4 regions of the Paenibacillus sp. FSL M8-0212 genome follow, and region 4 is predicted to be linked to each of the others. Evidence: predicted binding sites of a transcription regulator. Region 4 holds the regulator's gene; each other region holds the start of a gene.
The links. Region 4 encodes Rex, which represses fermentation and respiration genes when NADH is low (regulators of the CRP and FNR family bind a similar motif). Its sites were predicted from a motif close to TTGTGAAATATTTCACAA; they were not measured.

Region 1: pflB (formate C-acetyltransferase) is a predicted target of Rex. The motif match lies at 939-956, and genes of this name have one in related genera.
Region 2: MKX68_RS26285 (cytochrome ubiquinol oxidase subunit I) is a predicted target of Rex. The motif match lies at 1,245-1,262, and genes of this name have one in related genera.
Region 3: MKX68_RS24155 (L-lactate dehydrogenase) is a predicted target of Rex. The motif match lies at 1,358-1,375, and genes of this name have one in related genera.

Annotation. Positions count from the first base shown of each region.
Region 1 is NZ_JBBORP010000001.1:4,951,143-4,953,355, forward strand. It holds gene adhE (bifunctional acetaldehyde-CoA/alcohol dehydrogenase) at 1-83, shown strand, start outside; gene pflB (formate C-acetyltransferase) at 1,039-2,213, shown strand, end outside.
Region 2 is NZ_JBBORP010000001.1:6,012,120-6,014,332, reverse strand. It holds gene MKX68_RS26290 (MFS transporter) at 1-940, shown strand, start outside; gene MKX68_RS26285 (cytochrome ubiquinol oxidase subunit I) at 1,340-2,213, shown strand, end outside.
Region 3 is NZ_JBBORP010000001.1:5,479,063-5,481,275, forward strand. It holds gene MKX68_RS24150 (hypothetical protein) at 1-169, shown strand, start outside; gene MKX68_RS24155 (L-lactate dehydrogenase) at 355-1,284, opposite strand; gene MKX68_RS24160 (WD40/YVTN/BNR-like repeat-containing protein) at 1,621-2,213, shown strand, end outside.
Region 4 is NZ_JBBORP010000001.1:5,136,721-5,138,933, reverse strand. It holds gene MKX68_RS22745 (amidohydrolase) at 1-508, opposite strand, end outside; gene MKX68_RS22740 (redox-sensing transcriptional repressor Rex) at 495-1,148, opposite strand; gene dinG (ATP-dependent DNA helicase DinG) at 1,368-2,213, opposite strand, start outside.

The DNA of each region.
Region 1 (2,213 bases), 190 kb from region 4:
GTACAACTGCCAATCCGAAGTTGCCGCTGGTAACTGAACTGGCTGATGTATACCGCAACGCTTTCTACGGAAAGTTTGAATAATAAACTTAGAATGAAGCGTGCCTTACGGCAAGAAGATCAGGGTTCCCCGAGAGGGGAGCCCCGATTGCCGTCTTTCACACAATAACGAGAGGGAAGAAAACAGAAGAGCGAGCATCTGTTTTTCAGAATTTATTCTAAGTTTTGTTTTGCTCCGAGTATAGAGGAGCAAAAGGATTCTAAAGAGGTGGCACGGAATTCGTGATGTGGCCGTTTGAGCCAGATGTTCGACAATAAAGAAAAGGGCAGAAAAACAGAAGAGCGAGCATCTGTTTTTCAGGATTTATTTTAAGATTTGTTTTGCTCCGAGCATAGAGGAGCAAAAGGGTTCTAAAGAGGTGGCACGGAATTCGTGATGTGGCCGTTTGAGCCAGATGTTCACACAATAACGGAGAGGGCAGAAAAAACTGAAGAAGCGGAGCGTTCGCCTTTGAAGTAAATTTTGAATTTTATTGGTTTATCAGTTGAACTACCTATGTACACGATAACGGAGAGGAGAGAAAAAACCTGAAGAAGCGAAGCGCTCGCCTTTATCACTGGATTTTCACCTTTGAAAAAAATGAATCAAAAAATCCGGGGATAACAGCGATCGGAAGGTTATTCTCTCCTTGTAGTGGCCAGTGTACATCATCTATGGTTCATTTGCTTTTTCAGTAAATTTAAGTTGTTCTGCCCGCGCAGTGGCTAAGTGTGAATTTACAGGGTTCAATGGGACAAAGCGCAGGTGGAGTGAGTTAGTTCACTGACTTTGTGACAAAAATCACAGATGATGAAAGCCCCAAGTCGTATACTGAAAATGTAAGAAAAACATTCATCCCGCGGTTCCGGTTCCCAAGTAGAGAGAACATGTTCCGGTTTATGTGAAACAATTCACATTAATCGCGGCTCTGGGCACACAATGCTACGAATGAAGCAAGATGTTATGTGTCCAGAAATCCAAATTAGTGGAGGGATTAAGATGTCGGTGATTGAAAAAGATGTCAAACAACAAACAGGCTGGAGAAACTTTACCAAAGGAACATGGACCAAATCCGTAGATGTGAATGATTTTCTGGCACACAACTTGTCTCCGTATTACGGTGATGAAGCATTTCTCGCAGGTGCAACCCAGAATACCAAGGAATTGTGGGAGATCGTATCTGATCTGACCAAAAAAGAACGGGATAACGGCGGTGTCCTTGACGTTGATGTGAACACACCAGCGACTATTGTTTCTCACCAACCCGGTTATCTGGATCAATCCAAAGAACAGATTGTCGGCGTTCAGACCGATGCTCCGTTCAAACGTTCCATTCAACCAACAGGCGGAATCCGGATGATGATTGATGCATGTGAAGCATACGGCTTCGAATTGCCTCAAGGCGTCATTGATATATTTACGAACATTCGCAAAACTCATAACCAAGGTGTATTCGATGCTTATACTTCCGATATGCGTGCAGCGCGTAAAGCAGGGATTATTACAGGTCTTCCAGATGCGTATGGCCGTGGCCGGATCATCGGTGACTATCGTCGTGTAGCTTTGTACGGGGTAGACTTCCTGATTCGTAACAAAAAAGGTGAACTGAATGCACTCGAAGTTGATGTCATTGATGAAGATGTCATTCGTCTGCGGGAAGAATTGTCTGAACAGATTCGTGCATTGCAAGAATTGAAGCAATTGGGCGATATGCACGGGTTCGATATTTCCTTACCAGCGACAACAGCAAAAGAAGCGTTCCAATGGTTGTACTTCGGTTATCTCGCTGCCATCAAAGAACAGAACGGTGCTGCGATGTCCCTGGGACGTGTATCTTCTTTCCTGGATATCTACATTGAACGTGACTTGCAAGAAGGCATTCTGTCCGAAGAACAGGCTCAGGAATTGGTTGACCATTTTGTAATGAAACTGCGGATTGTCAAATTCCTGCGTACACCGGACTACAACGAACTGTTCAGTGGAGATCCAACATGGGTGACGGAGTCCATCGGCGGTATGTCTGTGAATGGTGAAACACGCGTAACCAAAAACAGCTTCCGTTTCCTGCATACACTGCACAACCTGGGACCTGCACCAGAACCAAACCTGACTGTTCTCTGGTCAACGAAACTTCCAGAAGCTTTCAAAGATTATTGCAGTAAAGTATCCATTGA
Region 2 (2,213 bases), 880 kb from region 4:
ATTGATTCATTGGTGGGACTGGCACAGCATATTCTTCGTTAATATTCCGTTTGTCATGGCAAGCTTTTGGTTCGCCTGGAAAACAATTCCCAAGGACGGGCAATCTCCGTCTATCTCTGGTCACATGTCCATTCGGCAATGGCTTGCGTTAATTGACGCACCAGGTATCCTGATGTTTACGGTAGCTTTGGTGACTCTGCTCATCGGACTACTTTCAGTAAATTCCACAGGAGATATTTCAACATGGCATCTGCTGACAGGGGGGATCGGGTTAATCGCACTCGTCATGTTCATCCGACATGAATTAAAAGCAGCCACGCCTTTCATCCCTCTGCGAACGTTTGCCTCATATCCCGAAATGACTTGGGTGAATGTGCAATACATGCTGGTGAACATCCTGTTTTACGCACTTTTTTTTGGAGTTCCTACGTATTTGAAGCAGGTACGTCATCTCAACGAAGTTCATACAGGAATGAGTATGCTAGCTTTGGGGTTATGTTCAGTCATTATTGCTCCAATCGCAGGACGCTGGATTGACAGATCAGGATCACGGCCAGCTCTGATCGTATCCGCTTCTTTAATGACATTTGGCTCTATATTGATCGTTGTTATGAATGAAACTTCTCCAATCTTCATAATCATTGTTGCCTTAGCTTTATTTGGAATAAGTAACGGCCTAAACGCGGTCGGCATGCAAGCTGCCCTGTTTAAAAGCACACCCAAAGAAATGATTGGAGTCGCATCGGGTATTTTTAATACATCACGCTATCTGGGGACCATCTTATCGTCGTTATTAATTGGGATTGTCATGGGAGATACATTTAATGTAACAGGATTTCAGATGCTTGGAATCATCCTTACGGTATTAGCTGCATCACTGATCATCATGAGCGTAAGTCGCGAGGCAGGTGCGGTGAGTCCAGAGCAAGTAAGCAAGTAAAAAAGCGAATCTGCCGTGCAATAACACGTTTACACCCAATGAATCAATAGCTCCATTGGGTGTATTTTTTGTTTTTCACCAAGTTGTCAGAAAGAGTTGATCCTTTCTTGAACGTTTAGGGTAGAAGACGTGTCTTTGATTGAATTAGGTAAAAATAAAGATATAATAATTTTGATTAATAGGCTTGGTTAGTACTTTAAGTGCATCAATATCAGATTTTAATAGGCATCCAATGCTTGTTATTATCGGGGGCCTACAGGAGTAAACGCATTATAGGTGTGGCAAGATATCGTCATACCTAACTTTGTGAAATTTTTCGCAACTTTGCATTGAGCTTGGCCAAATCTGATATTGAATGTTTCTAAATTGAACAGAGTTTGAAGGGAGGCAACACAAAGAATGGCTATTGATACGGTGTTATGGAGCAGGCTGGTGACTGGTTTGACGCTGGGATTCCACGTGATTTTTGCAACGCTGGGTGTCGGTGTACCTTTGATGATTGCTATTGCAGAGTTCATCGGTATTCGGAAGAAGGATCACCATTACATACTTATGGCAAAGAGGTGGTCTAGAGGGTTTGTCATTTCTGTGGCGGTAGGTGTGGTGACAGGTACAGCGATATCGCTGCAGTTGGCCTTGGTATGGCCGAATTTTATGAAACTTGCTGGGAATGTCATTGCACTGCCACTATTTATGGAAGTATTCGCATTCTTTTTTGAAGCGATATTCCTGGGCATTTATCTGTACACATGGGATCGGTTCAAAAATCCGTATATCCACTGGTTGCTGACTATTCCGATTGTCGCCGGGGCAGGCATGTCTGCTGTTTTTATTACAACAGTGAACGGATTCATGAACCAGCCTGAAGGTTTTGTCATGGAAGCAGGTCAATTCATGGCAGTGAACCCCGTACAAGCGATGTTGAATACGGCGACGTTCTCCAAAGTGTTCCATGTATTAAGCTCGGCTTATCTGACAGGAGCTGCCCTGTTAGCAGGAATAGCAGCCTTTGCGATGCTGAGAAAAGGAGTGTCGGCCTACCACAAAAAAGGCTTGAATCTCATGATGGCCGTTGTTCTTGTATTCAGTTTATTAAATTCTTTAGCTGGAGATGTATCTGCCAAGTTTTTGGCTGAGCATCAACCGGAGAAGCTCGCAGCTGCCGAGTGGCATTTCGAGACGGAAAGCGGCGCGGATTTGATTTTTTTGGGATGGCTGAATGCAGAACATGAAATTATAGGCGCACTTCATTTGCCGAAACTGCTCAGTTTCC
Region 3 (2,213 bases), 340 kb from region 4:
TCAAGGCATTACAGGAGGGGGAGCAGGGAATACCAAAATATTGGCCTCTCAAGAACTTTTGGATTTCACTCTTCCGGAGAATCAGGTTGTAACTTTAGCCATATTGAATATTGGTGGTCCAGGCTCGAACACAGTTGATGTGGTATTTAGAGTAACTGAGAGTTGGTAATTAGTAATTAGTAATACCCTGTAGCTGTAGACATTGAATGATTCAAAATCCAGAAATCAAAAAAATGTTCAAAGATTAGAATTGACGGAATAAATGTTATGTAAACTAAATAAAAATTAGAAAAAAAATAACCACCTGAATACTCCTTAATACAGGAATACAGGTGGTTATTTTTTATACGTGGATTACTCCAATCCAGCGATCTGTTCTTTTAATTTGTTAGCAGATGCCTGGAAAGCCACTTTCTCGGATTCATTCAACGGAAGAGGCAGAATCTCGCGCACACCGTTGCGATCGACTACACATGGAACACCCAGATAAACATCCGATACGCCATTGTAATCTTCAAGCAACGTGGATACGTTCAGAACGGAGCCTTCGTTGCCGAGAATTGCAGCTACAATGCGGTCCAGAGCAAGTGCGATTGCATAGGAAGTTGCTCCTTTGGCATTAATAATCTCATACGCTGCATTTTTGGTACGGTCGAAGATATCCTGTTGTGTTTCTTCATCCAATTCCAGATCTGTTCCTGCAACGTTAGCCAGGCTCCATACCGGTACTTCGGAATCTCCATGCTCACCAATAATATGTGCGTGAATACTACGCGGGTCGATCCCTTTATTCTTACCAATCAGGTAACGGAAACGTGCGCTGTCGAGCAATGTACCTGAACCGATGACACGGGAAGCAGGCCATCCACTTTGTTTCCATGAAGTATAGGACAAAATATCTACAGGATTGGTTGCAATCAGTAAAATACCATGAGAATTCACTTCAGTAATACGTTCAATGATATCTTTGAAAATGCTTGCATTTTTCTTCAGCAGATCAATCCGGGTTTCGCCCGGCTTCTGGGAAGCACCCGCTGTAATAATAATGATATCTGCATCTTTGCAGTCGGAATAATCGCCAGCCCATACTTTCACGCCTCCCGTAAATGGAAGACCGTGGTTCATATCGAGCATTTCTCCTGTTGCTTTATCATGATTCACATCCACAAATACCAACTCGGACGAACGCTGTCTCAACATTAGCGTGTATCCCGTTGTTGTTCCCACCGCACCCATGCCTACAATCACGACACGACTTGGTTTCAGAGCTGCACTATTTGTCATGTTCATATCCTCTCCTTTTTGGGTTATACTCCCATCCATATTAAGGGATTAGAGAGTATAAAGCGAGTGTTGTCTATAAAATAGTTCACATTTCATGTCTTTTTACCAATTATTCCGTCGAAAAACAGTTTAGGATAAAATTAATGGTAATAAATGTGCGACATCTAGCCTAGAGCATCAGCTGGAAAAAGGGAGCGGGCAGCGCATACGTAGCCAATGAGCCTTTTACATAAGGTTTGTGGTAGAATAGGAGCAGTGGATTCTGATGAATCGTAAATAAAACGCCATAGGACAGGCATGCGCGCCTGTATATTGGATGAGAGAGGTGGAACCCACTTGCGTTCGCAATGGATTAAAATCGCGCAGACAGCATTGCTGTCTATAGGTATAGCAGCTTTATTGGCTGCATGCACCGACTCAGATCAACCTCCGGTAGCAGAACCTCCGCAGCAGCAGGAGGACGCCGGGAATACAGGGCAGACATTAACTGTCGTTCCCCCTGTGAACAGTACAGAAGCTGCAGATATGGCCAAGTACCAAATACAGACCCGTTTGACCGATTTTCAGTTGCTCAATGACAACGGAGGATTGGCGTGGGGTGTGACGCGGAATGCGCTGCGTCTGTACTACACTCAGGATCAGGGAAAGACCTGGACCAATATTTCACCTTCGGAAAATGTACAATTTCCGGCTAACCCTAAATATGGACAAAGCATTTATTTTGTAGATCGTGCACATGGTTGGATTGTTCGTGAAGGCATGGGTGGAACAGATACCATGGTGCTTCGCACCAACAATGGGGGCGTAACTTGGAGCCTGTCTTCTCTGTCCAAAACGGATAAAGTGACCGCGATCTCATTTGTATCTCCTGAGAAAGGCTGGATTCTCACCACGGTTGATACCGCTATTGGTAAACAGGACAAGAAACT
Region 4 (2,213 bases):
ACGCTGCCGACTCCTCCAGCTTCCGCAGTTGCTCTTCTTCCGAGCACAGCCCAATTACACCACGTGCCAGTGCTGCTCTAACGCCGGATTGCTCCACAACTTTGGCAACTTGATCCATGTGATCGTACATGTCCAGGAAAGCTGTAGTTCCGCCTTTCAACATTTCAAGCACCGATAGCGAAGTTCCCCAATATACGTCTTCTGAAGTCATTTTCGCTTCCATCGGCCACATTTTTTCCTGCAACCATACTTGCAACGCAAGATCGTCTCCGTGCCCTCTGAGCAACGACATCGCTGCATGACCATGCGTATTGATCAGACCCGGCAGGAAGAACAATCCTTTTCCATCCACTTTGGTACAATTTTCGTCTCCATCCGGCAATGTCTCACCAATATGCACAATCTTGTCATTCTCAACAACCATGTATCCTTGAACAACGTTCCATGTTGTGCCGCCTTCATTAACGGCAAATTTGCCGTTGTGAATTACCCATCTATTTGTTGTCATCTTCCTCATCGTCCTTTCCAGTCTCCAAGTAATAGGCCAAACTAAGCAGATCCGTTGTAAAGTCAGCATGGTGAATGCGGATATGCGGCGGTGTTTTTAGAATTGTTGGTGCAAAATTAAGGATCGCTTCAATTCCCGATTCAATAAGCTGATCGGCTACATTTTGAGCTTCCGTATCCGGAACCGTAATAATACCGATGCGGATGTTATCCGTTTTAACCGCTTCCGTCAATTCATTCATTGGTTTTACCGTCAAACTGTTGATTTGACTACCAATCTTCGGTCCATATGCATCAAATACAGCAACAATCTTCATGTTGTCTTTCAGATATGCGTTGTAGTTGGACAAGGCCTGTCCGAGGTTACCCGCACCTACCAGAGCTACATTAATTTGCTGATCGATTTTGAGAATGTGACGAATTTTCTCGATCAAATAGGATACATCATACCCGATCCCTTTACGACCAAAATCACCGAAGTAAGCCAGGTCTTTTCGAATTTGGGCCGGATTCAGATCCAGCCTTTGTCCAAGCTCTTGAGAAGAAACAGTAGCCACCTCACGCTGGTGCAACTCGCTCAAATAGCGCAAGTATACAGGCAGACGTCGTACCACCGCTTCCGAAATTTTATCCGATTTCATTCTTGCTCCCCCTTACCAAGGCCACGATAAAAATAATAGATGAAAAGTTGAGCATTCTGTATAAACTCAAAGATAAACGTGACATTTTATACAGAATGCTCCTTGTAATTTAGGTTATAAGTTCTTACGTGCAACTGCTCTAATCGGATACGGAAATATCTAATAAAGTTTAACGCCAAACGATAGTGTCATGCAATGATATAACGAACAGAACAACCATTATTCTTGTTCATTAGCAGGTTTTTCCAACCACTCGGTGATTCGTGGAACCATCTGCTCCGTGAGCATATGCTCCATTTTGGGACCTGGTAATGAATATAAAAAGAATTTACCATAGTACGCTTCAATCACACGTGTATCATAAACAATGACAATTCCTCTGTCCTTTGCTGTACGCACCAATCGGCCAAATCCCTGCTTGAAACGAATGACCGCTTGTGGCACGGACAGTTTCATGAACGGATTTTTCTTCTGTTCCTGAAGCAACTCACTCTTGGCTTCCACCAACGGATGATTCGGCGGTTGGAAAGGCAATCTTACAATAGCGAGACAGGTCAGCGCTTCTCCCGGAATATCTACACCCTCCCAGAAGCTGCTTGTGCCCAGAAGTACTGTTGCTTTGGCATCTTGGAACCTGCGAGTCAATTTGGAACGACTTCCACTATCAACGCCTTGACCAAGCAACGAGATGTCGTTGCCAGACAGCGCCTCCTTCAGCGGATCATAGACCTGTCGCAACATCTTGTATGAAGTAAACAGAACCATCATGCGTCCACGCGTAGCAATTGCCGTCTCTGCGAGTGATTGCACCAGCATATTAACAAAGTGCGCATCACCCACACTTCCCTTCACACTCGGGAAATCACGCGGAATCACCAGAAGTGCCTGATCGCGATAGTTGAAAGGTGATGGCAGCATCGACGTTAACAACCGATTATTCTCGGAAGCATCCTGCAAGCCAAGCTGCTCAATCATGAACTGGAATGACTTATCTACCGAAAGCGTAGCTGATGTAAGCACAACACTTTTCTTTTTATCAAAAAACAAATCCTTAAGTTGGGCACT